3 regions of the Burkholderia sp. F1 genome follow, and region 1 is predicted to be linked to each of the others. Evidence: predicted binding sites of a transcription regulator. Region 1 holds the regulator's gene; each other region holds the start of a gene.

Region 1 (10,040 bases):
CCCGCCGCCGGCGGGCGGCGGCTTCTGCATCAGTAGCGGTAGTGGTTCGGCTTGAACGGGCCTTGCTTCGACACGCCGATGTACGACGCCTGCTCGTCCGACAGCACCGACAGGTTCGCGCCGATGCGCGCGAGGTGCAGGCGCGCGACCTTCTCGTCAAGGTGCTTCGGCAGCACGTACACCTTGTTCTCGTACTCGCCGCCGCGCGTGAACAGCTCGATCTGCGCGAGGGTCTGGTTCGCGAACGAGTTCGACATCACGAACGACGGGTGGCCGGTCGCGCAGCCGAGGTTCACGAGGCGGCCTTCCGCCAGCAGGATCACGCGCTTGCCGTCCGGGAAGATGATGTGGTCGACCTGCGGCTTGATGTTTTCCCACTGGTACTGGCGGGTCGACGCGACGTCGATTTCCGAGTCGAAGTGGCCGATGTTGCAGACGATCGCGTTGTGGCGCATCGCCTTCATGTGATCGTGGTTGATCACGTGGAAGTTGCCGGTCGCCGTCACGAAGATGTCGGCCTTGTCGGCCGCGTATTCCATCGTCACGACGCGGTAGCCTTCCATCGCCGCCTGCAGCGCGCAGATCGGATCGATTTCAGTGACCCACACGGTCGCGCCGAGGCCGCGCAGCGACTGCGCGCAGCCCTTGCCCACGTCGCCGTAGCCCGCGACGACCGCGACCTTGCCCGCGATCATCACGTCGGTCGCGCGCTTGATGCCGTCGACGAGCGACTCGCGGCAGCCGTACAGGTTGTCGAACTTCGACTTCGTGACCGAGTCGTTCACGTTGAACGCCGGGAACGGCAGGCGGCCGTCCTTTTCCATCTGGTACAGGCGGTGCACGCCGGTCGTCGTTTCTTCGGTGACGCCCTTGATGTGCGCGAGGCGCTTCGAGTACCAGTTCGCGTCGATGTCGAGGTGCTTCGCGATCGACTTGTACAGCGCGACTTCTTCCTCGTTGGTCGGCTTGGCGATCACCGAACGGTCCTTCTCGGCCTTCGAGCCGAGGATCAGCAGCAGCGTCGCGTCGCCGCCGTCGTCGAGGATCATGTTCGCGAATTCGCCGTTCGGCCATTCGAAGATGCGGTGCGAGAACTCCCAGTATTCGTCGAGCGATTCGCCCTTGAACGCGAACACCGGCGTGCCGGACTCGACGATCGCGGCGGCGGCGTGGTCCTGCGTCGAGAAGATGTTGCACGATGCCCAGCGGACTTCGGCGCCGAGCGCCTTCAGCGTCTCGATCAGCACGCCGGTCTGGATCGTCATGTGCAGCGAGCCCGCGATGCGCGCGCCCTTCAGCGGCTGCTGCGCCTTGTATTCGTCGCGGATCTGCACGAGGCCCGGCATTTCGGTCTCGGCGATGTTCAGTTCCTTGCGGCCCCAGCCGGCAAGCGCCATGTCGGCGACGACGAAATCATTGGAAGCTTTGGAATCGATGACGGCGTTCATCACGCCCTCCTTTCTAAAAAAAGTTCTAGAAAATGGTGACGTGAGCGCCGTTCAGGAAGCGGGAGCCGGCGCATTGCGCCGCGGCCCGGCCGCTTGGTGAAGCTTTCCGAGCCTGGCGGACACGGGATGGTCCGTCGCAACGCTCCTCGGAAAACGGGTGGGATTGTAGCAAATCGGCGGGAATATTGCGTACCCGCCTTGCGTGCGCTTGAAAGGGGTCAGTTCTCCGCGCCGACCCACGCCTGCTCGCGCAGCCGCGCGCGCAGCCGCGCGACCGCCTGGCTGTGCAGCTGGCACACGCGCGACTCGCTCACTTCCAGCACCGCGCCGATCTCGCGCAGGTTCAGCCCGCGTTCGTAGTACAGCGACATCAGCAGCTTCTCGCGCTCCGGCAGCCGCTCGATCGCCTCGACCAGCGCCTCGCGCAGGTGCTCGTCGAGCAGCGACGACAGCGGATCGGCGTGATCGACGCGATAGCGGTCGAGGAACGGCTCGTCGTCGGCCGCGCGGTCGAAATCCTCGTAGTAGATGAGCTGGCTGCCGTGCAGGTCCTGCAGCATCCCCTGGTATTCGTCGAGCGGCATGTTCAGGTGCTGCGCGATCTCGGCCTCGCTCGCCGCGCGGCCGAGGTGCTGCTCGACCTGGTGCACCGCATGCTCGACCTCGCGCGACGTCTTGCGCAGGCTGCGCGGCAGCCAGTCGTTGCTGCGCAGCTCGTCGAGCATCGCGCCGCGGATCCGCTGCGTCGCGTAGGTCTCGAATTGCGCGCCCTGGTCTTCCTTGTAGCGCCCGGCCGCGTCCATCAGGCCGATCATCCCGGCCTGGATCAGGTCGTCGAGATCGACGCTCGCCGGCATCTTCGCGACGAGCTGCAGGCCCAGGCGGCGCACGAGCGGCGCGTATTGCGCGAGCACGTCAGCCTGAGAAATCTTTCCTTGAGCGTTGTACATCATGGCTCTCTCCCTCCGGTGGCCCTCACGCGGCGTGCGCCGCGCCCGCCTCGAACGACGTGCTGCCGCCCGCGCGCGCCGCTCCGGCGCCCGGCCGCGGACGCAGCGGCCAGTACAGCAGGTCGGCGGCAATCTGCCGGTAATCGCGCGCGGCCGGCGACGACGGAAACGCGTCGACCGCCGTGCGCACGAGCTCGCGCGCATGCTCGACGAGCGGATCGGCGCTCACGCAGCCCGCGTCGGCGATCGACACGGTCAGGTAGCGGCTCGCGACGCCCGCGAGGTTGTCGAACGCGGTCTTCGCGTCGGCGTGGCTGCCGACGTGATTGGTCAGCACGCGGAACTGCGCGATCGCATGCGCGAAATGCAGCCGCTTCATGCATGCGTACGCTTCGGTGATCGCCTGCGCGGCGACGCGCGTGACGATCAGCACGTCGTGCGCTTCGCGCGCGAGCGCCGAGAACCCGCCGTCGGCGTCGAGCTGCGCATCGACGAGCACGATGTCGGCCGGGCCGTCGACGAAGTCGCTGAGCTGCGCGTCGCTGTAGCCCGCGCGCGCGAGCCGCGACGCGGCGCACACGCCGAACCCGGCGGCCACGCGCATGCGCTCGCCGTCCCGCAGCCAGGAGCCGGCGAGCGTCGCGGCGGCCGAATGCACGTCCGCGCGCTCGTCGACGACGAGCACGTCCTTGCCCAGCGCGGCCAGCGCCGCGGCCAGGTTCACGACGGTCGACGTGCAGCCGACGCCCGCCGGCCCGCCCGCCACCGCAACGATCCTCGATGCGCGCCCGGCCAGCAGGCGCCGCAGTCCTTCGGCCTGGTCGATCATCCTTTTATCCAAAACGCACCTCGTGCAGCTCGGCGGTCGAACGTGCGGTCAACGCAGAAAGCAGCGTCGGCATGTCCTCGTCCTGCGGCACGAAGGGCGAGCCGTCGCGCGGCACACAGAAGGCACTCTTCATCAGGAATTTCTTCGTCGCGACGTACAGGTTCTCCGGCACCTTCTGGCCGGTCGACACGTAGTGGACGGGCAGCTTGTAGCGGATCACCGTGTCGAGCACGCCGCCGAGGTGGGTCGCCTCGTCGAGCTTCGTGAGGATGCAGCCGGCGAGCTCCGCGGATGCCGCGTCCGGATGGCCGGCCGCGCTGCGGTACGCCTGAACGACCTCGTTGAGCGTGTCGCCGTGGCTCGTCGCGTTGAGCAGCAGGAGGCGCTGCACCGGCGTGTTCGCGCCGTGCAGCATCGCGATCTGGTCGGACACCGCGCGGTCGCGCTGGCTCATGCCGATCGTGTCGATCAGCACGATGTGCTTGTTGCGCAGCTCGGACAGCGCGAGCTGCAGGTCGCCGGCGTCCTTCACCGCGTGCACGGGCACGCCGAGGATCTTGCCGAAGATCCGCAGTTGCTCGTGGCCGCCGATCCGGTAGCTGTCGGTCGTGAGCAGCGCGACCTTGCTCGCGCCGAAGCGCATCACGCAGCGCGCGGCGAGCTTCGCGGTGGTCGTCGTCTTGCCGACGCCCGTCGGCCCCATCAGCGCGAACACGCCGCCGCGCTCCATCAGCGCTTCCTCGCTGTCGAGCACCGGCAGGTTCGACTCGAGCACCGACTGCGCCCATTCGGCCGCCTGCTCGAACGTCTGCTCGCCTTCGCCCTGCGGCAGGTTGTCGACCATCATCCGCACGAGCTGCGCGGAGAAGCCGGCCGCGAACAGATGCTTCGTCAGCGCGCCGTGCACCGGGCTGCGGCGCTGGCGCTCATGCCACATCAGGCTGTCGAACTGCTCCTCCATCATCCCGCGCAGCGAGCCGAGCTCGTTCATCACCGTGTCGTTGACGATCCGCTCGATGCGCGCCTTCACCGCGTCGGCCACCGCGGCGGCCGTGTCTTCAGGCACGCGCGCGCGGTCCGCCGCCTTCGGGGCCGGCGCGGCGGCGTGGCGGCGCGGCGCGGCGTCGTCCGCCGGCACGCGGCGCGCGACGTTGCGCACGATGTCGCGCGCCCACTCGGGCGGCGTCGCTTCGTGCGCGGCGCGCGGCGCGACTTCCGCCGCCGGCGCGGACTGCGCGCGCGCGATCAGCGCTTCGCGCTGCTGCGTCAGGCGCTTCGCGTGCTCGACAAGCCACGGCGCGGGTTCGGAAGGGGCGGCAGGCGATCCTGCGGCGGGCGATCCCGCGGCAGGCGATCCTGCGGCGGACGCAGCGGCGGCGGCAGAACCCGCCACCGGCGCCGCCGGCGCGTCGGTCGTCTCGGCGCTCGCGCCGAACACCGACGAAAACACGTCCGGCAAGCCGCCGTCGCCCATCGCATACGGATTGACGGCCGAACGCGGCGCCGCGCCCGCCGGCGTCAGCGCGCCGGCCCGGAACGCCGCGCCGGGCAGCGCGGCTGCGCCGGCCGCGCCCGGCGGCGTGATCGCCGACAGTTCGGCGTCGGCGAGCGCGACGATTTCGACACTGCCGTCATCGAGCGTGCGGTTCGACAGCACGACGGCGTCGGCGCCGAGCGCCTCGCGCACGAGCCGCAGCGCGTCGCGGCTCGTCGGCCCGGTGAATTTGCGAATGTTCAAGCGGAACCCCCGATGACGTTAACGACCTTGATCGTGCGTGTATCCGGCACTTCGGCATACGACAGCACTTTCAATTGCGGCAGGCTGCGGCGCAGGAAGCGCGCGAGCATCGCACGCAGCGCGTGCTGCACGAGCAGCACGGGCGGCAGCCCGAGATTCTGTTGACGCAGCAGCGCTTGCTGCGTGCCGGTCAGGAGTGCGTGCGCGAGGCCGGGCTCGAGGCCCGGGTTCGCGCCCGTGGCGAGCGCCTGCGACAGCACGCGCTCGAGATTCGCGTCGAGGCCCATCACCTGCATCTCGCCCGAGCCCGGATACCACTGCTGCGTGATCGCGCGGCCGAGCGCGAGCCGCACCGCGGCCGTGATGTCGAATGCGTCGGTGATGCGGCCCGCGTGCTCGGACACGGCTTCGAGGATCGTGCGCATGTCGCGGATCGGCACGCCTTCCTCGAGCAGGTTCTGCAGCACCTTCTGCAGCGTCGTCAGCGAAATCGTCTTCGGCACGAGGTCCTCGACGAGCGACGGCGCGTCCTTGCCGGTGCGCTCGATCAGCGCCTGCACTTCCTGGCGGCCGAGCAGCTCGGCCGCGTGCTGGACGACCAGGTGGTTCAGGTGGGTCGCGACGACCGTGCTCGCGTCGACCACCGTGTAGCCGTACACCTGCGCCTGCTCGCGCATCGCGACGTCGACCCACACGGCCGGCAGCCCGAACGCCGGGTCGGTGGTCAGCGCGCCGGGCAGCGCGGCCGTCACCTGGCCCGGGTTGATCGCGAGCCACTGGCCCGGGAACACTTCGCCGATGCCGATCTCGACGCCCTTCAGCGCGATCCGGTAGCCGTTCGGCCGCAGTTCGAGGTTGTCGCGGATGTGGATCACGGGCGGCAGGAAGCCGATTTCCTGCGCGAACTTCTTGCGGATGCTCTTGATCCGCTTGAGCAGCTCGCCGTCGCTGTTCTTGTCGACGAGCGGGATCAGCCGGTAGCCGACTTCAAGGCCGAGCGGGTCGATCAGCTGCACGTCGTCCCAGGTCGCCTCGTGGCTGTCGGCGGGCAGCGCGGCGGGCGGCGCGATCTCGGTGACGTCGCCGGCCGCCTTGCGGGCCGCCGCGCGCTTCGTCTGCGTGCGGGCGAGCCAGATCGCGCCGCCGCCGAGCAGCAGGAACGCGAAGTGCGGCATGCCGGGGATCAGCCCCATGATCAGGATGATCGCGCCGGTGATCGTCAGCACGCGCGGGTTCGCGAACAGCTGGCCGGTGATCTGCGTGCCGATGTCCTCGTCGGTCGCGACGCGCGACACGATCACGCCGGCCGCGGTCGAGATCACGAGCGACGGGATCTGCGCGACGAGGCCGTCGCCGATGGTCAGCAGCGTGTAGTTCGTGCCGGCCGCCGCGAACGTCATGTCGTGCTGGATCATCCCGACGATCAGCCCGCCGATCACGTTGATCGCCATGATGATCAGGCCCGCGATCGCATCGCCGCGCACGAACTTCGACGCGCCGTCCATCGAGCCGTAGAACTCGGCTTCCTGCGCGACCGTGGTGCGGCGCTTTCTCGCCTGCTCCTCGTTGATGAGGCCTGCGTTCAGGTCGGCGTCGATCGCCATCTGCTTGCCGGGCATCGCATCGAGCGTGAAGCGCGCGGACACTTCGGCGATCCGCCCCGCGCCCTTCGTGATCACCATGAAGTTGATGATCATCAGGATCACGAACACGACGATGCCGACCGCGAAGTTGCCGCCGACGAGGAAGTGGCCGAACGCCTCGATCACCTGGCCGGCCGCGTCCGGGCCCGTGTGGCCCTCGAGCAGCACGACGCGGGTCGACGCGACGTTCAGCGACAGCCGCAGCAGCGTCGAGAACAGCAGCACGCTCGGGAACGCCGCGAAGTCGAGCGGCTTCATCGTGTACATGCTGACGAGCAGCACCATCACGGACAGCGCGATGTTGAACGTGAACAGCAGATCCAGCAGCACTGGCGGCAGCGGCAGGATCATCATCCCCAGGATCATGCAGATGAGGACCGGGCCCGCGAGCGCGCGCAGGTTGGTGCCCGCGAGCAGGTTCGGGCGCTTCGCGAACAGGCCGGCTGGCGTGCTCATGCGTTACCCCCCTGGCCGGTGCGGGCGTGCGCGCCGAGCACGTCTTCGGCTTCCTCGCGCGCGTCGTCGTCGGACACCGACGCGCCCTTGTCGAGTTCGGCCGGCACGTCGAGATCGACCGGCGCCGCCGGGAACGCGCCGCCTTCCGAACGGAAGCGCTTGAGCTGGTACACCCACGCGAGCACCTCGGCGACGGCCGAGTACAGCGAGCCGGGGATCTCGCGTTCGAGTTCGACGTTGTGATACAGCGCCCGCGCGAGCGGCGGCGCTTCGAGCAGCGGCACGTTGTGCTCGGCCGCGAGCTCGCGGATGCGCGCGGCGACGAGGTTCACGCCCTTCGCGACGACCTTCGGCGCGCGCATCGCGCCGTCCGTGTATTGCAGCGCGACGGCGAAGTGCGTCGGGTTCGTGACGACGACGTCGGCCTTCGGCACGGCCGCCATCATCCGGCGCCGCGCGAGCGCACGCTGCTGCTGGCGGATCCGGCCCTTCACGTGCGGATCGCCTTCGTTCTCGCGATGTTCGCGCTTCACTTCTTCCTTCGTCATGCGCAACTTTTTGTTGTAGTGCCAGATTTGATACGGCACATCGAGCGCGGCGACGACCAGCATCCCGGCGACCGTGGTGCCGCAGCACACGGCGACGAGGTGCAGCGCGTCGGCGAACGCCGCGTGGAGCGGCTGCGTCGCGAGGCCGAGCAGTTCGTCCTTGCTGCGCCAGATCGCGATGCCGCCGATCCCGCCGACGACCAGCGTCTTCGCGAGCGACATGCCGAGCTGGATCGGCCCCTGGATCGAGAAGATCCGGCCGAGGCCCGTAATCGGGTTCAGCCGGTCGAGCTTCAGCTCGAACGTCTTCGTCGAGAGCAGCCAGCCGCCCAGCGCCATCGGCGCGAGCAGCGCGGCAACCCCCATCATCGCGAGCAGCGGCGCGAGCGCGGCGAGCCCTTCAAGGCTCACGCTGCCCGCCGAAATCAGCATCCGGCTCGTGTCGAACGCGATCGCGCGGTCGAACGTGAAGGCGCCGCGCACCATCGTCTGCATGTGCTGGCCGATCGGTCCCGCGAGCAGCCACGTGCCGTAGAAGCCCGACGCGAGCAGCGCGAACGAAGCCAGCTCGCGCGAGCGCGCGACCTGCCCCTCCTCGCGCGCCTTCTCGCGGCGCTTGGGAGTGGCGGCTTCGGTTTTGTCGAGATCGCTCTCGTCTGCCACGGGTCCTCCGGACGGGTACGGCGGGATGCCGCTTTCCAGTGACACCGATTATTCATGGACGCGTCAAACGCCGATCGGTCGAGCAAAGCCTGGAAAGGGGGGTATTTCGGAGAATCGGGCGGATGACGGCGCGGGGACGGCCGGCGGTGCGCGGACGGGCGCACCGGGCCCGCGCCGGTCAGCCCGTGACGAGCGGATCGGGGCCGAAGCGGCCGGGATGGTCCGCGCGGTGCGCGCGCCGCCCCATGAGCGGCACCGTCCTGCCGACGCGCGTGACGAAGGCGATCAGCGGGCTTTGCGCGCGGCGCGCACGGCCCTCGAATCCTGGATATTGATCAAGCGCTGAACGAATGGCATCCGTGAAGTTCATTTCGTTCACCTCCTGTTCTTATCAACGCCTCCGGAGTCACGCGAAAAGTATAGGTAGGATTTTTCGGATTATTCCGATTTTACGAGGCCGGCGGGCAGCGCGATTCGCGCGCCCGGGCCGACGCGCCGCGACACATGCCGCTGACGGGGGCAGGCGGCCGCCGGGCACCGCCTCTTCCGCACGCGCGTTATTTTTAAATAATTGCATCCTGACAAAACCGGCGGCACCCGATAATGGACAAATCGAAATCGACGAATAACGAAACACACGCATGAAAATCGCCGGCTTTCGCAAATCCGGAATCGCAGGCGTGATCACGCTACCGTTGCGCCGTTTCCCGCTTTGCCGGGGGCGCGCCGTGGCCCGCCCCCCGCTCGTCTCGCTGGTTTCGCTCGCCTGCGCCCTCGCGGCCGGCTGCGCGACCGCGCCGGGTCAATAAAAAAAGGGGGCGATCGCTCGCCCCCTTTGCCATGCGGTCCGCCCGCCGCCGCTCAGAATGCGACGTAGGGCGCGGCGCCGCCGTTGCCGCGCAGGTCCATCCCGAAGTAGATCGTCTTGCCGTAGAAATGCGGCAGGCCGATATCGAGCCATGGTGCCGGGTTCGTGACCGGCGTCTTGCCGAAAGGCCCGCCGATATCATTGAACGCGTACGTCGACGGATTCGCGAACAGCGCATCCGCATTCGCGACCGGCATGGTCACCATTGCCTGCGCACCGTTCTGGCCCGTGAGCGTCGCCGTATAGTTCACGGTTCCCGACGGACAGTAAAACGATGTATTGCTCGTGCAACGCGTCTGCGTGTCGTCGAAGAAATAGGCGTTCGAACCCGTATCGAAGAAGGCGCCGCCACCGGCCGCCGGCGACAGCGTGCGGCCGAGGAACGAGGCTGTGACGTCGCCCGTCGTCGTCGACGGCAGCACGGCCGATGCGACCAGTGCATTGTTGGCCTGCGTGCCGATGCCGAACGTCAGCAGCCCCGTCGCGCTCCCCTGGCCGTTGGCCGAGATGCCCGGCATCTGCACGATCACCCCATTGTTGTCGCTCGCGAAACGCTGCACCGGATTGGCCACCTGCTGCGCGAGCGGCACGAGCGTCACGTTGCAGCTCGCATTGCCGTTCGGGCACGCGTAGTAGTTGTTGCTCAACGACGACGTCGATGTCGTGCAGGTCGCGCCGCAGTCGAACGGCGCCGGCCCGATGCCGAGGATGCCGTTCGCGCCGAGCGCGGCCGCCGAGTTGGCGGCCGTGCCGTTGTTCGTGCACGAGGTCGGGACGTTGGCGGTGCCGAGGTCGCCGAGAATCTGCACCGGCAGCGCGCTGGCCGTTTCGCCGCCGATCTTCAGGTCGACGGTACGCACCGAGCCCCACGTGTAGGTCGACACGAACTTGCCGCAC
Region 2 (10,040 bases), 450 kb from region 1:
TCGTCGGCGACGTCGCGCGCGCGTTCGTCAACACGCTCGACCTCGCGGCCGCGCGCGGCAAGACCTACGAGCTCGGCGGCCCGAAGGTCTATACGCTCGAGGAACTGGTCCGCTATTGCGGCACGCTGGTCGGCCGCGAGGCGCCGATCGTGCGGCTGCCCGACGCGATCGCGCGGCTGCAGGCGGCGTTCTTCGAATGCCTGCCGGGCGAGCCGGTGATCACGCGCGACAACCTCGCATCGATGTCGGTGCCGAACGTGCTGTCCGGCCCGCTCGCGCCGGAACTCGGCCTCCAGCCCGTGAGCCTCGAGAGCATCGTGCCCGCGTATCTCGGCGACGCGGCGCTGCGGTCCCGCTTCGACTGGTTCCGCTCGCGCCGCTAGTCCGGCTTTTTTTCCCTGCGTTTTCCTGGAATTTCGTCATGAGACTCGTCATTGGAGACAAGAACTACTCGTCGTGGTCGATGCGGCCCTGGGTGCTGCTCGCGCATTTCGGCATCCCGTTCGACGAAATCGTCATCGAGCTGCGCCGCGACGACACGAAAGCACGCATCCTCGAGCACTCGCCGTCCGGCAAGGTGCCGTGCCTGATCGACGACCACGGCGTCGCGATCTGGGATTCGCTCGCGATCGCCGAGACGCTCGCCGAGCGCTATCCGCAGCACCCGATGTGGCCGGCCGATCCGCTCGAGCGCGTGCATGCGCGTTGCGTGTCGGCGGAGATGCATGGGGGCTTCGCGGCGCTGCGCGAGCAGATGGGGATGAACGTGCGCGCGTCGATGCCGGGCCGCGGCGCGACGCCCGACGCGCTCGCCGACGTCGCACGCATCGACGCGCTGTGGAGCGAATGCCTCGAAGCGTCGGGAGGGCCGTTCCTGTTCGGCGAATTCGGCATCGCCGACGCGATGTACGCGCCGGTCGTGATGCGCTTCAACACATATGCGCCGGGCCTGTCGCCGGAAGCGGCCGGCTACGTCGAGCGCGTGACCGCGCTGCCGGCGGTGCAGCGGTGGATCGACGGCGCGCGCCGCGAGACGCACGTGATCGCCGACTACGAGCCGACGCCATGAGGGTCCACGCATGAGGGTCTATGCAGTAGGCGGCGCGATCCGCGACGAGCTGCTCGGCGTGCCGGTGCAGGACCGCGACTACGTGGTGGTCGGCGCGACGCCGGAGCAGATGGTCGCGCAGGGCTTCAAGCCGGTCGGCAAGGATTTTCCGGTGTTCCTGCATCCGCGGACGCACGAGGAGTACGCGCTCGCGCGCACCGAGCGCAAGACGGCGGCCGGCTACCACGGCTTCCAGTTCTACTACGCGCCGGACGTGACGCTCGACGACGATCTCGCGCGGCGCGACCTGACGATCAACGCGATGGCGCGCGAGATGAGTCCGGACGGCGCGCTGGCCGGGCCCGTGATCGATCCGTTCGACGGGCAGGCGGACCTGCGCGCGCGCGTGTTCCGGCACGTGAGCGACGCGTTCGTCGAGGATCCGGTGCGGATCCTGCGCATCGCGCGCTTCGCCGCGCGCTTCACCGGCTTTACCGTCGCCGACGACACGCTCGCGCTGATGCGGCGGATGGTCGACGCGGGCGAAGTCGACGCGCTCGTCGCGGAGCGCGTGTGGCAGGAGGTCGCGCGCGGGCTGATGGAGGCGCGGCCGTCGCGGATGTTCGAGGCGCTGCGCGAATGCGGCGCGCTCGCGCGCATCCTGCCCGAGGTCGATGCGCTGTGGGGCGTGCCGCAGCGCGCCGACTATCACCCGGAAGTCGATACGGGCGTGCACGTGATGATGGTGGTCGACCGCGCGGCGAAGCAGGGCTATTCGCTCGCGGTGCGCTTTGCGGCGCTGACCCACGATCTCGGCAAGGCGACGACGCCCGAGGACGTGCTGCCGCGCCACATCGGCCACGAAGGCCGCAGCGTCGATCTGCTGAAGCCGCTGTGCGACCGGCTGCGGGTGCCGAACGAGTGCCGCGACCTCGCGCTGGTCGTCGCGCGCGAGCACGGCAATATGCATCGCGTGATGGAGATGGGCGCGGCGGCGCTGGTGCGGCTGTTCGAGCGCACCGACGCGCTGCGCAAGCCGGCGCGCTTCGCCGAGATGGTGCAGGCGTGCGAAGCCGATGCGCGCGGCCGGCTCGGGCTGGAGACCCAGCCGTATCCGCAGGCCGAGCGGCTGCGCGTGGCGCTCGTGGCGGCGCGCGGCGTCGATGCGGGCGCGATCGCGCGCGGCGTCGGCGCCGACACCGCGAAGATCAAGGACGCGGTGCATCGCGCGCGGATCGAGGCGGTCGCGCGCGCGCTCGACATCGGCGAGTAGCGCCGGGCCGCACGCGGCGCGTGTCGGTCGCCGCGTGCGGCCCGGCAACCGTGCCCGCGCCAACGGCGCCAGCTGCTCGGCAAGCGACACTTGCGTGCGCGTCGCCGGAGCCGTAGCGGGCCGGGAGAGCGGCCGGCCCGAGGGGGTTATTTCTTCGCGCGTGCGGCGCGCTTGCGGACCGGAGCGGCGGCGCTCGCCGGCCGCTTGCCGGCGGGCGGGCGCGGCTTGGTGGACGCAGGCTTGTCCACTGTCCTGGCTTTCCCGGCGGCAGGCCGCACCGCGCCCGACTGCACCGGGTCCCCGGCGCGGCCGCGCTTCGGCGCCGGCAGGCGTCGGCTCACGCGCGGCTCGCCCGGGAGCGGCTTGGCGTCGCTGTCGGGCTGCCGGATTCCAGTCGATGCGGACACGAATTCGGCATGGCTGTCGTCGAAGAGCGGCAGCGTGCCGACCACGATCAGCTCCGCGGGCCCGGCGCCCACGTTGGCGACGCGGTGCTTCTGGTGTGCGTCGAAGTGGATCGAATCGCCGGGCGACAGTGGATAGTCCTTCTTGCCGATGGTGTAGCGGACCTGCCCCGACAGGACGTAGACGAATTCGTCGCCGCCGTGCGCGACCCATTCCGAGCAGTAGCCTTCCATCATCTGAACCTTGACGGCGTTGATGAGACTGCCATCGAAGGTCGTGGAGAGACGCTCGTAGCGCTGCGACGTCCGGTCGACCGCATACGACTCCCGGTTGCCCTGGTGCGAATCGGGCTGCGGCTGGCGCGGCTGGTCGATCAGCGCACCGAGCGGCACGTTCAGTGCCTTGGCGACGTTGACGAGCGACGAAATGGAAATGCCCGTGAGATTGCGTTCGACCTGGGACAGGAACCCGACCGACAGTTTTGCCTGGGTCGCGATTTCCAGCAGCGTTTTCTTCGATTCCCGGCGCAGGCGCCGAATGCGCTGGCCGATACGCATGATGTCTGAATCCATGAATCTCTTTCGTGGCAACGAGTGGAAGGCGACCGGAGGCGGAGGTGCAGTCGCCTGGACGTACCTGTTCCGCGAATCGCACGAAGCACGACCGTTCGGGTGATGATGCCGGCGCATTGTACCCCGCAGCGTCGCGCGGGCAGCCGCTCGCCTTGATTTAAGTGATGCCTCAATTTAAGCTTGACGTAAATTTGGTCGAGCGGTAATTTGGGGCGCGCTGGCCGCGGGTTTGCGCGCCGCGCGCGCTCCCTCCGACAACAATGAACAATGTGGGCATCCGATGATCGATCAACTGCAATACAGTTTCTCCGGCCTTCCCCCCTACGATGCATCCGTTGACGAGACACACGCAGGGCTGTCGCGCCTGCTCGACGCCGCGCAGCTCGACGCCGTGGTGATCACGTCGCAGGACGAATTCATCACCGAGTACCTGCCGCGTCGCAACAACCAGCGCTACGCGCTGTCGGGCTTCGACGGCTCGGCAGGCTCCGGCATCTTCCTCAGCGCGACGGCGGCGCAGGCGCTCGGCGTGCCGCAGTTCCTGCTGTTCGTCGACGGCCGCTATCACCTGCAGGCCGAAAAGCAGTGCGATCCGGCGCGCGTGCACGTCGAGAAGCTCGGGTTGAACGAGACGATCTGGCCGGCGATGGCCGACTGGCTCGTCGCCCAGGCGGGCCGGCTCAAGCGGGTCGGCTACGACGGGCTGCGGGTCAGCGTCGCGCAGCGCGACCGGCTGCTCGACAGCACGCAGGCGGCGCAGTTCGACTGGACGAGCCTCGTCGGCCGCGAAATCGACCGGGCGATCGCGCTGCCGGGCTGGGTCGTCGAGCGCCCGATCTTCGAGCTGCCGGAATCGATGACCGGCGTGAGCGTCGCGCAGAACATCGCGACGCTGAGCCAGCGGCTCGCCGCGCACACCGGTGCGGCAAAAGGAAAGACCGCGTTCGTCACCTGCCTGTCGGACGACCTCGGCTATCTGCTGAACAGCCGCGGCTATCACATCCCGAATGCGTCGTCGCACCTGGGTTTCCTGTTCGTGGTCGGCGCGCAGGTCGTGCTGTTCCTGCCGGAAGGCTGCGACCGCTGCCCGGTCGACCTCGAATCGTATCCGGTGCTGCAGGTGATCCGGCGCGACTTCGACGAGCTCGAACGCTTCCTCGCGCAGTTCGTGGCCGAACATGTGTGCTACGGCTTCGAGTCGGTCAACTGCGCGCTCGTCGAGACGGTGAGCCGCGTGTGGCCGCAGGCCGGGCATGCCGATTTCAGCCCGGTCGAGGCGATGCGGGTCGCGAAGACGCCGGAAGTGCTCGACCAGTTCCGCGACGCGTTCGCACGCAGTTCCGCGGCGATCGCCGACACGATGCGCTGGGCGAAGACGGGCGAGCCGGGGCGGCGGCATTCCGAATACGACCTGGCCCGCGTGATCAACGACGCATACGGCGCGCGCTCGGCGGTGGCGCTGACGTTCACGACGATCGCGGCGAACGGCGCCAACAGCGCGTCCGCGCACTACACGGCGGCGAGCCCGGAGGTCGAGCTGACGGAAGGCGAGCTGGTGCTGCTCGACAGCGGCGCGTACTACGAAGGCGGCTTCGCGACGGACTGCACGCGCGTCGTGCTGCGCCGGACCCGCCCGGACACGGTCGCGCAGCCGTGGCAGCGGGAGATCTACACGGTCGCGCTGAAGGCGTGCATCAAGGGGCTCGTCACGCCGTTCCCGAAAGACGCGACGGGCGGCGACGTCGATGCGGCCGTGCGGCAGGTGTGTCGCGATCACGGCCACGATTTCGGCCACGGCACCGGGCACGGCGTCGGGATCCACGTGCACGAAGGCGGGGTGCGGTTCGCGCCGGGTTCGAAGTACGGCCTCGTGCCGAATGCGGTGATCTCGGTCGAGCCGGGCATCTACGTGCCGGGCAAGGGCGGCGTGCGGATCGAGAACATCGTGATCATCCATCCGAGCGAGCATGAGCCGGACAAGATGACGTTCGAGAACATCGTCGCGGTCGGCTACGACTGGGACCTGATCGATCTCGACCTGCTGACCGACGACGAGCGCGATTACCTGCGCGACTACGAGCGGCTGTGCGCCGAGCGCGGCACGCAGGTGACCGCGTGCCCGCTGCTGTAAGCAACGGCGCTGGCGATGCCGCCGCGGGCCGGGCCCGACGGCGGTGACGCGGATGAAGGCGGCCTGGCCGCGCGCGGCCCGCCGCCTGCGTCGATCAGTTCAGCAAACGTGCGCGCACGAACGGCGCGACCTGCTCGGCGAGCCACGCATGCGTGCGCGTGGTCGGGTGCAGCGTGTCCCAGAACACGAAGCGCGCCGGGTCGCGGCAGTCCGCGCGCGGCGTCTGCGCGGCCATGTAGGTGAACGACGTCGGCTTCGGAATGTCGAGGCACGAGCGCTTCGCCTCGTCGAAGCCGTATTTGGCCGGGTGGCTCAGCAGGTCGTCGAACAGCGCGTACGCGTCAAACACCTCGAGCCGCAGCGTCGCGCCGTAGCGGGCGCGCAGCGCGGCGGCCGCGTCGGCGAGGCGCTTGTTGTAGTCCTTCACCTGCGCGGCGACGCTCGCGGTGTCGGTGCGGGTCGCGAACACCGGCGCGCGCGACACGTCCGGCAGCGTGACGAGCATGATCCGCGTCGCGCCGGCCGCGGCGAGCCGGTCAAGGCTGTCGCGCACCGCATTGGCCGCCTGCTCGGGCGAGCGCCCGTAGTTCACGAGATCGTTGCCGCCCGCGAACACCGCGAACAGCGTGTTGCCGGGCCGGTAGTCCGGCGCGCGCTCCATGTATTCGCGCCACGAGTCGATCTGCTGCACGAGGCCCGGCACGACGAGGTGCTGGTCGGTCGCCGCGCCGCCGATCGCCCAGTTGTAGAACGGCAGCCGCAGCGCGTTCGCGAGGTATTCGGCCCACACCGGGCCGTTGCTGAAGCGCCCCGCATGCCAGCTCGTGCCGTTCGGCAGCTTCCACTGGCTCGCATTGAACATGTTCTGGGTGTCGGACAGGCTGTCGCCGAACACGATCAGCTTGTTGACGCGCGCGTCCTGCTGCGCGGAATCGATGGTCCACACCGTGTAGTTGAACGACAGCGCGTTGTTGGCCGCGACCGCCTGCGTGAGGTCCGACTTGATGCCCTTCGCGGCGAGCGTCTTGCGGCACACGTCGGCGAGCGTGTCCTGCGTGGTCGTGCTGTAGAACATGTTCTTCCACTGCGTGATGCCGTCCGCCCACCAGTAGCCGGACACGCGATACCAGTCGCCGCCGGCGGGGTCGCGCGCCCATTCGTAGGTCGCGGCCGGCTTCAGCGGGTCAGCGTCGATCCGGTACCAGCAGCGCAGGTAGGTGTAGGTGTCCGAGCCGCGGCGCGCGGTGCGCGGCGTCACGCCCGGCGCGGTCGAGGCGGCGGGCGGCGCGACGTCGGGGCCGGCCGGCGACAGCGACATGTCGCCGGTCGGCGTGGGCAGCGGTGCGGGGCCGGCGGCGTGCGCGGGGGCGAGCGTCAGCGCGGCGCTCAGCGCCGCGACGGCGGCGATGCGGTGTGACGGGGGAATGCGGAAATGTTGCATGAGGCCCTCTTCTGGTTCTTGTGATTGGACGGCCGCGCGGCTGCGCTGCCGTGTATTGGAAGGGACCGTGGGCGCCGGGTTCGAGCCCGGTCTGTTGAAACGTGAACTGCGAAAACGTGAGCTGCGGAAACGTGAGCTGCGGTGAAACTCGGCGGCGCGGGCCGCCGCCGGCGCGGTCAGCGCACCAGCGTCGACACGCGTCCGTCGGGACCGTAGAAGCCGACCCGCGCGGGTGCGTCGCGCAGCACCGCGAGCGCGCGTTCGTTGTAGTCCATCCGGATGCGGATCAGCATGCCGTTGTTCGCATTCGCGCGGCGGGCGCGATCGGCGGCCTGCTGCAGCAATTGCCAGCTGCCGGACAGGCGCGTGTCGCGCTCGGCGGCCTGGTCCATCCCTTTCTTGCCGCCGGGAAAGCCGAGCGCGGACAACTGCGTGTCGCGGGTGCGCTCGAGCTGCGCGAGCCGGTCGATCAGCGTGGTTTTCTTCTCGATGATGTCGGGCAGCACCTCGAGCGGCTCGGGCGTCGTCAGCGCCTTTTCCTCATAGGCGAGCAGCGACGCGAACGCTTCGATCGTCGCGTGTTCGTCGTTGACCGTGGCCAGCAGCTCGTCTCTCATCGCCATTCGCTCTTCAGGCCGGCGCGCGGATGGGCCGCGCGCCGGCAAACCGGTTGGGCCGGCCTTGCGGGCCGGATCAGGCGCCCTGCGGACGCTGCTGCTTCAGCAGCTCGCGGGCGGTATTCAGTACGCCGTCGGCAATCTTGCTCGCGTCGATCGTCAGCGTGCCGTTGCTCAGCGCGTCCTTGATCGACTGGACGAGGCCCGTGTCGATGTCCGTGCTGCCGGACGCCGACAGCGTGCGCAACTGCCCGGACAGGCCCGACAGGTTGACGGTCGCGTCGCCGCCGGCCGCGCCTGCGGCGCCCGCTTGCGGGCCGGACGCGGCAGGCGCGTCGTCCTGCGCACGGGCTGCGCCGTTGCCGGAAGCGGCAGGCGCGCGGGTATTCGGGGTAGGCGTCGAATCGATTTTCACGATGGTGTTCCTGTGCGGTTTGACCCAGATAACGGCATGGCCGGGCCAAACTTTAGCACCTCGCGGGCGACGCAAACCTCCGAAGAATCAGAATCTTGTCCCGTCAGAGCGGAATCTCCACCGTGCCGGCGTCCTTGACGATCGCCGTGACGATCTGCCCGGCGGCCATCCGCACCCGCACCGACTGGCCGGGCGCCGCGTTGGCGAGCGCGCTGCCTTCGGCCGAGATCGTGAAGCCCGGTCCGGCCGCGACGACCCGCACGGTCTGGCCGGCCGACACCGACGCCGCGCTCTTCAGCATGTCCTGCCGCAGCGGCAGCCCCGCGGCGACGCGCGCGAGCGCGGTCGAGCCGACCGCCTGCGACGGGTCGGTGATGACCGCGAGCGGCAGCAGGGTCAGGTCGCCGTCGCGCGCGACGAGGTCGGCCGCGGTGAGCACCTCGCCCGGCGCGATCTGCCGCGCGGCCGCGTAATAGGTGGCCTGCACGGTGACCTTCGCCTGCAGGTAGACGGTCCACGGCCGCTCGCCCGCGCAGCGCACGCCGACCGTCGTGCGGCCCCACAGGCGCGCGCCGGTCGGCAGGAACGGCTCGAGCGTCGTGCACGCGGCAAGCCCGCGCGGAAAGGCGGGCGCGACGGTCGCCGCCGGCTTGCCGGGCAGGCCGGCGATCTGCTGCTGGAGGAATGCGAGCGCCGTGCGCCGGATCGTGTCGGGGTCCTGCTGGCCGGGCGGCGTGGCAACGGCGGCCGCGGCGGACGCGCCGGCGGCGGGGCCGGTGCGCGAGGCCGGCGCGGCGATGGCCGCGTTGGCGCGCCAGGCCGGTTGCCGCGGTGCGAGCGCGGGGCGCATCGCCGCGGCGGGCTCGCCCGCGACGACCGTGGCGATCCGGCCCTGATCGGCGGCCGCGACTGCCGACGGAGCCGGACGCGCCGCGCCGTAAGCGGCGTTGGGGTTGCGCCGGCCGGCATCGGCGCGGCCAGGCGGGCGGGGGCGGGCGCCGGGAGCGGCGCCTGCGGGCGCGCGGCCGGTGCCGCCGGAACGGTGGTCGGGGGCAGGGCTGCCGCGGCGTGCGGCGCGTACGCCGGCGTGCCGGCGGGCAGGCCGCCCGCGATCGCCGCCGGGTTAGTCGCCAGGTTCGCGCCGGCCGTTTCCGCGGCGTTCGTCGCCGGCATTCCGCCCGGATTCGGGTTCCCCGCCGGGCGCCCGGTGCTGGCCGCATTCGCGTTCGCGAGCGCGGTCTCGGCCGACTCGCCGCGACCGGGGATCACGATCATCCCGTCGTCCGCGGCCAGCGCGGTCGTGGCGCACGCCCACAGCGCGGCGGCGAGCGCGAACGCCAGCCGCGCGTGCGGCCGTCGCCCGTTGTCGCTGCGAAGTGCGCTGCCGGTCATCGTCGTGTCCTCGATCCGTTGATCCGATTGGCATTCTAGGGAGCGGGGCCGCCGCGCAAACGATGAATAGAGGGGGGCTTTGCCGCGTTATTCGTCCGATTGCCCATTGCGGGCGCCGCCTACCATGCGTGTCATGGAAAAAAGCCTCTTTGGCCGTCGTGCGGCGAAAGAGCGGTGCAGCGCTTCAAACGGAGAGACGCACAAATGCTGGACAGACTCGATGCCGAATTCGCGTTCGGCCGCCAGGCGCTCGACGTGCGCGCCTATCGGCAGGAACTGCTGTCGTCGAACATCGCGAACGCGGACACGCCCGGCTATCAGGCGCGCGACGTCGATTTCTCGTCGACGCTCGCCCGCTCGCTGAAACAGGTGAACGGCGGCGTCGCGCCGAGCAACGCCGCGCAGCTGCCGCTCGCGCAGCCGGCCGGCGTGACGAGCGGGATGACGATGGCGTCGACGGCGCCCGGCCACATGGCCGGCAACGCGAAGCTGATCCCGACCGGCGGGCCGACCGACGACTACGGCCGGCCGCAATACCGCCAGCCGACGCAACCGGCGCTCGACGGCAACACGGTCGAGCTCGACGTCGAGCGCGTGCAGTTCGCGAACAACGCGCTGCACTACGAAAGCGGGATGACCGTGATGACCCAGCAGATCAAGTCGATGATCGCCGCGATCACGTCGAACTCGTGACCGCAATCTAAGGAGCCCCCATGCCCTCGTTGATGAACATCTTCGGCGTTGCC
Region 3 (10,040 bases), 460 kb from region 1:
CGGGCGCTCGATCTGGAATGCTGGGTGGCAACCAGCGACGCGTCGCTCCCGGACCAGCACGGGTATCGGGAGCTGGTGCACGGCGTGCTGGTGTGCCCGGTGAACGACGCGCAAGCCGTCAAGCGGGCACTGGAAGATGCGGGCCTGCTGTCATCCATCGCGGCCGTGGTCGCCGGCAATCAGTTCGTCACCGTGACGGCCGCGAAACTGGCGTCCCTGCTGGGACTGCGCGGCGTCCCGCCGCTCGCGGCCGAAAGCGGCGTGCACAAGGATCTCGCGAGGCACGCCTATCGGGAGGCGGGGGCCCCGTCGCTCGAGTACGCGCTGGTGGCGAGCCTCGACGACGCGCAAGCCGCGGCCGCCCGAATCGGCTACCCGCTCGTGATCAAGCCGACCAGCGCCGCGTCGAGCAAAGGGGTCACGCTGTTGCAGGATGCCGCCGCGCTCGAACCCGCATATCGGCAACTGCAGCAAACGGACTTCGGCATGTTCGGCCTGGCGCGCCGCACCGAGTACTTGCTCGAGGCGTTCGCGGACGGTCGCGAATTCAGCGTCGAACTGGCGCTGGTCGACGGAACGGTCCGGTTTGCCGGCGTGACGGAGAAATGGGTGACGGCGCCGCCGTTTTTCGTCGAGCTCGGTCACGTGTTCCCCGCGCGCATCCCGGCGCAACAACGACAGGCGCTGCTCGACGCGGCCCGCTCCGCGACGCAGGCGCTCGGCCTGAATACCGGCGTATTTCACATCGAGTTGCGCTGGACCTCCACCGGCCCCCGCATCATCGAGACCAATCCGCGCCCCGGCGGCGATCACATCACGACCCACCTGGTCCCGCTCGCGACCGGCGTCGACCTGTTCAAGCTCCATCTGCGCGCGCTGCTGGGCGATTCCGGGGCAACGCCCCCCGCTCGAGCCGCCGCGGCCGCCGTGGGGTTCGTCGTTGCCCCGCGCGAAGGCGTGCTGGAAGCGCTGGACGGTTGGGACGACGTCAAGCAGCGCGACTACGTCGCCCATGCCGGACTGGAAAAGAAACCGGGGGACCGCATTCGCCCGCCCGAAAGCTCCGGGGACCGGATCGCATTCGTCGTCGTGACCGGCGAGACGGCCGAAATCGCTGCCGAGCGGGTACAGACCGTGCTGCGCGATGTCGTCGTCAGGATCGCAAAATGAATCGACCGCTGCTGACGCTGCTCGCCTTTCACGCGCTCGACAAGCTCCTGTTCTTCTCGATTACGCCGAACAAGCCCATTTCCGCGTGGCAGGCAGGCTGGCTGGACGATGCGGGGCTCGCGCTGTTCTTCGTGATCCAGATCTTCTGCTACCGGCTCTTCCCTTTGCTGGGCGGATTCCTCGCGGACCGGCATTCGAAACGCGCGACGCTCGCGTTCGGCTCGCTCCTGCAGGCGCTCGGGCTGGCGGCACTGTGTCAGGCCAACTCGCCGCTGGCGCTGTTCGGCGCGGGCGGGCTGGTCGGAATCGGCGGCGGGATCCTGAACCCGGCGATCTATTCGATGCTGAGCCAGGTATCGGGTCCGGCCGGCAGCCGGGCTTTTTCCACGCACTACCTGTTGATCAACGTCGGGGCGCTGGCCGGCCCGCTGCTCCTGTGGCCGGGCTTCGGCAACGCATGCCTGTGGCTCCTGCTTCCCGCCGGCGTCGCGCTGGCGGGCGTGCTCGCGACCCCGGAAGGCGCGCGCGCGATGCCGACGCAACATCAATCCGCGTCCTGGTTCGCGCCGCTGCACGACCCTGTCTTCCTGAGGGTGTTCATCCTGTTCAGCGCGATCTGGGCGTGCTACACGATGATCTTCTCCAGCGCCCCGCTGATTGCTGCCGAACTCGGGTTGCGCACGCAAGGCAACGTCTGGCTGGGCGTGAACTCGGCCACGGTCCTGCTCGCGTATCTGTGGACGTTGCGCCGCCCGCCAAGGACCGGCATCTCGTGGCCCGGCGTGTCGGCCGGACTCGCGCTGACCGTCGCCGGCGTCGCGCTGGTGGGGGCGGCGCCAACCGGCTTGCTCGTCGGAGCGGGCATTGCCGTGTTGAGCATCGGCGAACTCATGTCGATCCCGGTGCTCTACCATCTGGTCTCCGAACACGCGCCCGCGCATGCCCGGAGCCGCTACTTCGGCTTCATCTGGGTCGCCGGCGCGATCGGGGAAGCCGGCGCGCAAGCGTTGCTCTGGGCGTGCCCGCAGCCTCGCATCATCTGCTTCGTGGCGGCAGCGATGCTGGCGTTCGCGACGTTGTCGACACGCAAGATCAAGGTCCGTGCGGCCGAAATCAACGCCGGTGCAAATGTCTCGCCGTCGATTTCCTAGCGCCCGGCCGGCGCTCGCCGGGCCGCCGCAGAATCTGACTCGTCCCATTCACGGCGGCGGCGAGTTTCCCTAAAGTAGCAGCACTGCCGTGCACCAGGCGCGGCAGTGTTCCGCACTCTCCGTTGGCCGTTCGCGCTCCCCGCCCGAACGGCCTTTTTTTGGTTCATCGCGAATGCTCGCGGAACGCAACGCCGACCTTCCGCTTTCGGCCGGCGCCGGTCATCGATATTCAACAGTAGAATGGCCGCTGGCCTGAACTTCGGGCCTGCGCCTTCCCGTCCTCCCGCCCCTTACGTGCTGGTGATCAATGAAAGCCGAACGCATACTTGTCCTGGATATCGACGGCACGCTGACGGACTCGGTCGCCATGCACCAGTCCGCGTTCCTCGCGGCAATGCTGGCCCTGAGGCTGCCGGCCCTCGACACCGACTGGGGGCGCTATCCGCATCACACCGACACGGGCATCCTCGCGCACGCGCTGTCGTCCAACGGCTGGCGCCCGATGAGCGCATCGGCCGTGGCGTCCTTCGAGCAGGACGTGGATCATCATTTCGTGGACGCGCTTTCCCGCCAGGCACTCAGCGAAATTCGCGGAGCCGGCGCGTTCGTGCGGGAGGCGGTGGCGTCGGGGTGGGGAATCGTCTTTGCGACGGGTGGGGTGAGGCGCGTCAGCGAGCGGAAGCTGCGTGCCGTCGGGATCCCGTTCGACGACGATCTGCTGGTGACGGCGTCGGAATACCCTTCACGGACGGTTCTTGTCGCGGCCGCCGTCGAGCGCGCCCGGCGGCACTATCGCGTCGAATCGGCCTGCCGCATCGTTTCGGTCGGAGACGGGCGCTGGGACCTCGACGTGGCCCGGCATCTCGGCCTTGAATTCGTCGGCGTCGGCACGCCGCCCAAGGCGGACGTCCTGACCGCGCGCGGCGCCCTTGTGTTTCCGGATCTCGAGCAGGCGCGCCCGTTCCTGTCCAGCTGACGCAGGACGGCGCGCCGCGCGACGCGAGCGTGCGCTCGCATCGCGTCCGGCGCAGGCTGCATTACGGGTTGATGTACTGGAACAGCGACAGGTTCTGCATTTGCACGAAAGCCTTCTGCGCGCCGGTCAGCGCGTTCTGCAGCTGCGTGAACTGGCTGATCGTCGACACGATGTTGGTGCTCGTCAGGTCCGCGAGATTGCTGGAAACCTGCAGCGAGTTGGTCTGCGTGACCGTCTGCATCGCCTTGATTTCCTGCTCGCGGCCGCCGACGTCCGCCTGGATCGTCGTGACGTTGAGCATCGTGTTGGCGAGCTTCGTCGAACCGGCCGTCATTGCGTTCTTCAGCGTCGCCATGGCTACCGGGTTGTTGACGGAAGGCGTATTCAGCGCGGCGACAATCGCATCGAGCGTCGAGAACACGTCGGCGCCGCCGACGGCCTGCGGCGCGGGCGACACCGTGAACTTGTCGCCGTTCGCGGGCGCGCCGGACACCGAGACGGTCTGGCCGCCGCCGAGCGCGATCGCCGCGCCGGGCGTGTACGGCTGCGCGGTCGGCGCCGGCCCCGGCGGCACGAGCGAGTTGTCAGTCACCGTATAGGTCGGCGCGGCGGCGGTGCCGCCGAACTGGATCGTGAACTGGTGGTTGTTGGTCGCGGCCGACGGGCTCGTCACGGTGACGGGGCTGATCGTGCCCGTGCCGGTGTTCGACGCGCTCCCGGCCGGCACCGCCTGGCTGCCGAACGTCGGCACCGACATGAACACGGACGCGCCGTTGTCCCCCTGCGACAGGGTGCGGGAATCGGCAATCTGCACGTTGCGCGTGCCGGTGTCCCCAACGTAATTCACGCCGCCGCCCGCCTGGTTCGTGAACGGCTGGCTGCCGTTCTTGAACCCGGCGAACAGGTAGTTGCCCGCGCCGTCGTCCGAGTTCGCGATCGTCATCAGCTGGTCGCGCGCGCTCTGGATCTGCGTCGCGAGCGCCGCGCGGTTGCTGTCGGACAGCGAACCGTCGCCTGCGCGCACCAGCGTCGACTGGATGCTGGTCAGCACGTTGTTGACGTTCGTCAGTGCCTGGTCCTCGGCCTGCAGCGACGACAGTGCCGCACTCTGGTTGCTGGTGTACTGCTGCAGCGTCGCCGACGTCATCGACAGCTGCACGGCCTGCGCGGCGCCGACCGGGTTGTCCGCGGGCGTCGTCAGGCTCACGCCGCTCGACAGCTGCTGGTACAGCTGCGCGAGCTGCGCCTGCTGGTCGTTCATCGTGGCGACGTTCAGCTGGAAAAACTGGGCGCTGGAAATTCGCATCGCTTCAATCCTCGAAATCCGGTCAGTTGAACAGGCCAAGCACGGTCTGGAACAGCGTCGACGCCGTCTGGATCACCTTCGCGTTCGCCTGGTAGAGCTGCTGGTACTGCATCAGGTTGGCTGCTTCCTCGTTCTGGTTCACGCCCGACACCTCCTGCTGCGCCTTCGAAATCTGGCCGACGAGCGCGGTCTGCGCGGCGTTCGACGACTTCAGCTGGCTCGCGGTGTTGCCGATCCCGTTGACGTAGTTCGCATACGCGCCGGTCAGCGTCGTCGTGCCGCCGGCGAGCTGCTTCGCGGTCACGAGCTGCGCAAGCGCGAGCGCGTTGTTGCCGTCGCTGGTGCCGCCCGAGTACGGGCCGATCTTGAAGGTGTCGCCGGTGCTCGGCGCGCCCGACAGCGTGATCGTCACACCGTTGATCGCGGTCGCCGCGGTGCCCGTCAACGTCATCGTCGCGCCCGTCGCCGGGTTGTACGGCACCGTGTCGGTCGGGGCGTTGATCGTCGTCGAGGTCGGCGGCGATCCCGCGATCGTCACCGTCGTACCGACCGGGAAGCCGGACAGCTGGCCAGTCGACGCGTTGTAGGTCAGCGTCGTGCCGCCAGCCGGGATCTGATAGCCGGCGGTCACCGCGCCTTGCGTGATCTTGCCGGTGCCCGTGTTGGTCCCCGACGCCGACACGGCGACCGGCGACGCCGCCGCGATCGCCGCGCCGTTCGCCGTCGCGAGCGAGAACCCGCCGAGCGCGCCGCGCGTCGGCAGCAACGTGTACGAATCGCCGGGGTTCATCGTGCCGGACGCGAGCGAGATCTTCAGCCCGCTTGCCCCACCGAGCGTGACCGGCATCGGTGCGTTTTTCTGGTCGACCATCGCACCGGTCGCGCGGTCCGTCAGCGTGTACTTGGTGCCGTCGTACGACAACGTGTAGTCGCTCGTCGTCGGCTGCGCGGGGTTCGCGAACGACACGTTGAGCGTCGCGTTGCCGGTGTTCGCCTGATTCGCGAACACGGTCGAGCTGCCGGTCGAGAACAGGTTGCCGCCGGGATTGCCCGACAGGTCGACGCCGAGCGCGTTCTGCGCGTTGACCTGCGCGGCGAAGCTGGTCGCGATCGCGCCGAGCTGCGCCTGCGCGGGGTCGAGCGTCTGGCGGCGGAACGCGAGCAGGCCGCCGAGCGTGCCGCCCGACAGCGACGAATCAGGCAGCGCCTGGTTCTGGCCCGGCGGGTTCGCGCCGGCGATGCCCTGCGACACGACGGACAGCTCGCTCGGGTCCGACGACGATGTGACGGCCGCGAGCGTATAGCTCTTGTCGGCGACGACGAGCGGCTGGCCGCCGGCCATGAACACGCTGTAGCCCTGGTCGTTGCGCACGACCTGGATGCCCGCGAGGCTCGACAGGTTCGACACCGCCTGGTCGCGCTGGTCCAGCAGCTGGTTCGGCGGCTGCCCCTGGCTGCCCGCCGTCGCGATCTGCTGGTTCAGCTGCGCGATCTGCGTCGTATACGTATTGATCTGCCCGACGGTGGCGGACAGCTGCGTGTTGACGCTCTGGCGCAGCGCGTCGTATTGCGCGCCGGCCGCCTTCAGCTGGTCGGCCAGCACCTGCGCGTTGCTCATCGCGGTCTGCCGCACCGACGTATCGGCCGCCTTGTTCGCGACGTTCTGCAGCCCGGTGAAGTAGTTGGTGATCGCGGTCGAGATCCCGGCCGTCGGGCTGCCGACGTAGTTGTTCAGCTGCGCGACGAGCGAATTCCAGGTCGACAGCGCGCCGCCCTGGGTCTGCGCGCTGTTCAGCTGGTCGCTCAGGTACTGGCTGTACTGGCGCTGGACGGTGACGGTGTTCACGCCCTGCGGCAGGTAGCCGCTGCCGGTGTACTGGCCGCTCGCCTCCGCGTAGACCGGACGCTCGATCGTATAGCCGGGCGTCGCCGCGTTGGAGAGGTTGTTGCTGGTCGTCGTCAGGCCCCAGATGGCGGCGTTCAGGCCGCTGATACCGAGGTTCATCAATGTATTGGACATGCGCGATCCTGAAGGGTCGGCCGCGCTGCGGCCGCCGGGTTGCGTGACTCCCGGTATAACGGCCGCGGATCGAAAAAATTGAGGGGAAAATGCGGGCCGCCGTGCGCAATTGCAGCGGGCGGCCGGGCGCGCGCCGGATGGTGCGCGCAAAGCGGCGGGCCGGCCAGTCGCGGCGCGGCGCGCGTGCGCGCTGCCGAACCGGGTGTGCGCCCTGCCGACCGGCGGGCGCGACGAGCAACGTCAGGCGCGCGCGAGCTGGCGGCGCTTCATCTCGAGCTGGGTGATCAGGCGCTGCAGCGTGTTCTCGGCGCTGCCCGGCAGCGACATGAAGCGAAAGCCGAGCTGGTAGCGCCGCGTGCCGTTCGGCACCTCGGTCGAGCGCTGCGACACGAGCTGCAGGTCGAGCGACAGCTTGCCGTGCCCGTTCAGTTCCAGCTCGACGTCGGGCAGCACCGTGCCGAGCTCGAGCGCCGCGACGCGCTCGTCGGCCGTGCGCAGGCCGACCCCGCCGAGCGACAGGTTGTGCACCTCGAACAGGAAGCTCTCGCCGTCCGGCAGCTTGCCGCGGCACAGGTACGGATCGATGATCGGCGCGTCGACCCGGAAATATTCGCGCCGCTGGATGCAGTACAGCACTTCCGGAAAGTCGGCCTCGAACGCGGGCAGCCCCTCGTAGCGGGTCTCGCGCGGCGCACCGGTGCCGAACTCGACGCGCACGCCTTCCGGCGAGGCCGAGAACGTGCAGTGCGAAGCTGCGAGGATGCCGTTGTTCTGCTCGGCGAGCGCGCCCCAGTCGAACGTGAAGGTGCGCGCGCCGACGTCGACCTCGAGCAGCCGGGTGACCAGCTGGCCGCCCGGATACTGGACGGTCAGGAAATCGCCGCGGTTCACGAGGTTGCGCAGCTGCACGCCGATTTCCAGCGGATTGCGGCGGGCGTAGTCGGGCCCGGAGTGCCCCGCGTCCTGGCTCGGGTCCGTCGACAGTTCGATATTCATGGCTTGCCGGTCTTTCTTGTCATGAGCGCCCGGGAACCGGTGCGCAAAAAACCGGGCCAGATCGCAGGCCCGGTCGCAGGTCTCTCACACTTAGCGGCAGTGCTGCGCGAAAGTTTAGATCGATTTTCCGATTTTTTTCGCGCAAACGTTCAAACCGCGCGCGGCGGGGCCGGGCGCGGTCCGAAAGGAGCGGGACATCAGGGGGGGACGACGGCGGCGCCGGCGGCCCGGTCAGCCGATCTGCTGCATGATCGAGATGAGCTTCTTCGCGTAGTTCGGGTCGGTCGCGTAGCCGGCCTTCTGCATCCCGTGCGCGAAGCCCTCGACGCTGCGGCTCGCGCTCAGCACGCCCGCGTAGCGCGGATTGTTCTTCAGCAGGTTCGCGTAGTCGGTCATCGCGTGCTCGTAGGAGTCGTACGCGCGGAACTTCGCGACGACGCGGCGCGGCTCGCCGTTCACGTATTCGGTCGTCAGCGCCGACACCGTGCGGCCGGTCCAGCCCTTGGTCGCCTTGATGCCGAACACGTTGTAGCTCGTCGAGCCGTCGGCCGCGCGGATCTCGCGCTTGCCCCAGCCCGATTCGAGCGCGGCCTGGCCGACGATGAAGCGGGCCGGGATGCCGGTCGTCGCGCTGGCCGCCTGCGCCGGGGCGGCGAGCCGGTCGACGAACGCGTCGGCGTCGGGCGAGCCGCCCGCGCCCTTCACCGGCGGCGTCAGCGCGCTGCCGGCGGAATAGCCGCGCCCGCTCGCCAGCGCGCCGTTGTTGCCGGCCGCGCTCGCGTAGGCGCGGGCCATCGCGTTCATCGCGGCCATGCCGCCCTCGTTGCCGGCGATGCCCGAGCCGGCCATCCCGAGCCCGGCCGCTTCGGCGTCCGCCGACCCGGCCGCGCCCGCACCGAGGTTCGCGTTGCGCATCAGCTGCTTCATCAGCGCGTCGGCCACGCCGATCCCGCGCGACGACATATGCTGCGCGAGCTGCTGGTCGAGCATCGACGTGTACATCTTCGACGTGCTCGAGTCGAACAGCCCGCCGTCGGGCGTCGCGTCGCGCATGCTCTTCAGCATCATCTGCGTGAACATCGCGTCGAACTGGCCCGCGACGAGCTTCACGCCGGCCTGCGGCGACTGCTTGACCTGCGCGCGCAGCGCGTCGAAGCCCTGCACGTCGAGCGCGAAGCGCTGCGACAGGTCGTTCGCGTTGGACAGATTCGCGGAATTCGCCATTTAGATGATCTCCAGGTCCGCGCGCAATGCGCCGGCCGCCTTCATCGCCTGCAGGATCGACATCAGGTCCGCGGGCGTCGCGCCGAGCGAGTTGAGCCCCTTGACGACGTCGGCGAGGTTCGCGCCCGCCGTCACCATCTTCAGCGAGCCGTTGTCCTGCTTCAGCTGGATCTGCGACTGCTGCGCGGCCACCGTCTGCCCGTTCGAGAACGGCCCCGGCTGCGACACGACCGGCTGCGTGTTGACGACCACCGACAGGTTGCCGTGCGCGACCGCGCAGCTTTGCAGCGTGACCATCTGGTTCATCACGATCGAGCCCGTGCGCGCGTTGAGGATCACCTTCGCGGCGGCCTTGTCCGGGCTCACGTCCAGGTTCTGCAGGCGCGCCATGAACGCGACCTGCTGCGCCGAATCGGCAGGCGCCGCGAGCTGGATCGTGCGGCCGTCGAGCGCGGTCGCGGTGTTCGGCCCGAAGCTGCCGTTGATCGCCGACACGATGCGCTGCGCGGTGCCGTAGTCCATGTCGTTCAGCTGCAGTTGCAGCATCCCGTTCATCTGCGCGACCGCGTTCGGCACCGAGCGCTCGACGATCGCGCCGCCGGCGATACGGCCCGACGCGAGCTGGTTCACCTGCACGCGGCTGCCGTTCGCGCTCGCCCCCGCGCCACCCACCGCCATGTTGCCCTGCGCGAGCGCGTACACCTGCCCGTCCGCGCCCTTGAGCGGCGTGAGCAGCAGCGTGCCGCCGCGCAGGCTCTTCGCGTTGCCGAGCGACGACACGGTGACGTCGACCGCCTCGCCCGGCCGCGCGAACGGCGGCAGCGTCGCAGTGACCATCACCGCCGCGACGTTCTTGAGCTGCATGTTCGACAGCGACGAGCCGCCGCCGTTGGCCGAGCCGTTGTTGAGCGAGATGCCGAGGTTCGCGAGCATGTTCGCGAGCGTCTGCGTCGTGAACGGCGTCTGCATCGTCTGGTCGCCGGTGCCGTCGAGGCCGACGACGAGGCCGTAGCCGATCAGCGGGTTGTCGCGCACGCCCTGGATCTGCGCGAGGTCCTTCAGGCGCTCGGCGTGCGCGGCCGCCGGCGCCAATGCCAGCACGCAGCAGGCGGCGAGCACGCGGCACGCAGCCTCAAGTCGGTTCGATCGGGCGAGATGGCGCATCATGTGCGCGAGCAAGGTACGCATCGTCATCAC

Evidence for each region. The regulator FliA, encoded in region 1, starts transcription of late flagellar genes. The targets are predictions, from matches to a motif close to CTAAAGTTTNNNNNNNNNNNGCCGNTA.
Region 2: the regulator FliA is predicted to act here: its motif matches at 7,932-7,958, upstream of flgM (flagellar biosynthesis anti-sigma factor FlgM).
Region 3: the regulator FliA is predicted to act here: its motif matches at 6,680-6,706, upstream of flgK (flagellar hook-associated protein FlgK).

What each region holds. Positions count from the first base shown of each region.
Region 1 is NZ_CP172421.1:289,755-299,794, reverse strand. Features, by position in the region: gene ahcY (adenosylhomocysteinase) at 30-1,448, opposite strand; S-adenosyl-L-homocysteine riboswitch at 1,484-1,602, opposite strand; gene ACFIMZ_RS01385 (RNA polymerase sigma factor FliA) at 1,667-2,401, opposite strand; gene ACFIMZ_RS01380 (MinD/ParA family ATP-binding protein) at 2,424-3,239, opposite strand; gene flhF (flagellar biosynthesis protein FlhF) at 3,232-4,965, opposite strand; gene flhA (flagellar biosynthesis protein FlhA) at 4,962-7,064, opposite strand; gene flhB (flagellar biosynthesis protein FlhB) at 7,061-8,275, opposite strand; gene ACFIMZ_RS01360 (hypothetical protein) at 8,454-8,645, opposite strand; gene ACFIMZ_RS01355 (hypothetical protein) at 8,917-9,084, shown strand; gene ACFIMZ_RS01350 (DUF3443 domain-containing protein) at 9,137-10,040, opposite strand, start outside.
Region 2 is NZ_CP172421.1:3,857,090-3,867,129, reverse strand. Features, by position in the region: gene ACFIMZ_RS18245 (complex I NDUFA9 subunit family protein) at 1-383, shown strand, start outside; gene ACFIMZ_RS18240 (glutathione S-transferase family protein) at 422-1,069, shown strand; gene ACFIMZ_RS18235 (multifunctional CCA addition/repair protein) at 1,080-2,321, shown strand; gene ACFIMZ_RS18230 (helix-turn-helix domain-containing protein) at 2,468-3,298, opposite strand; gene ACFIMZ_RS18225 (M24 family metallopeptidase) at 3,579-5,429, shown strand; gene ACFIMZ_RS18220 (SGNH/GDSL hydrolase family protein) at 5,524-6,870, opposite strand; gene ACFIMZ_RS18215 (flagella synthesis protein FlgN) at 7,047-7,487, opposite strand; gene flgM (flagellar biosynthesis anti-sigma factor FlgM) at 7,564-7,902, opposite strand; partial or broken gene flgA (flagellar basal body P-ring formation chaperone FlgA) at 8,006-9,294, opposite strand; gene flgB (flagellar basal body rod protein FlgB) at 9,499-9,987, shown strand; gene flgC (flagellar basal body rod protein FlgC) at 10,008-10,040, shown strand, end outside.
Region 3 is NZ_CP172421.1:3,842,284-3,852,323, forward strand. Features, by position in the region: gene ACFIMZ_RS18130 (ATP-grasp domain-containing protein) at 1-1,170, shown strand, start outside; gene ACFIMZ_RS18135 (MFS transporter) at 1,167-2,321, shown strand; gene ACFIMZ_RS18140 (HAD family hydrolase) at 2,629-3,297, shown strand; gene flgL (flagellar hook-associated protein FlgL) at 3,359-4,603, opposite strand; gene flgK (flagellar hook-associated protein FlgK) at 4,626-6,623, opposite strand; gene ACFIMZ_RS18155 (flagellar brake protein) at 6,864-7,619, opposite strand; gene flgJ (flagellar assembly peptidoglycan hydrolase FlgJ) at 7,851-8,843, opposite strand; gene ACFIMZ_RS18165 (flagellar basal body P-ring protein FlgI) at 8,844-10,040, opposite strand, start outside; gene flgH (flagellar basal body L-ring protein FlgH) at 10,037-10,040, opposite strand, start outside.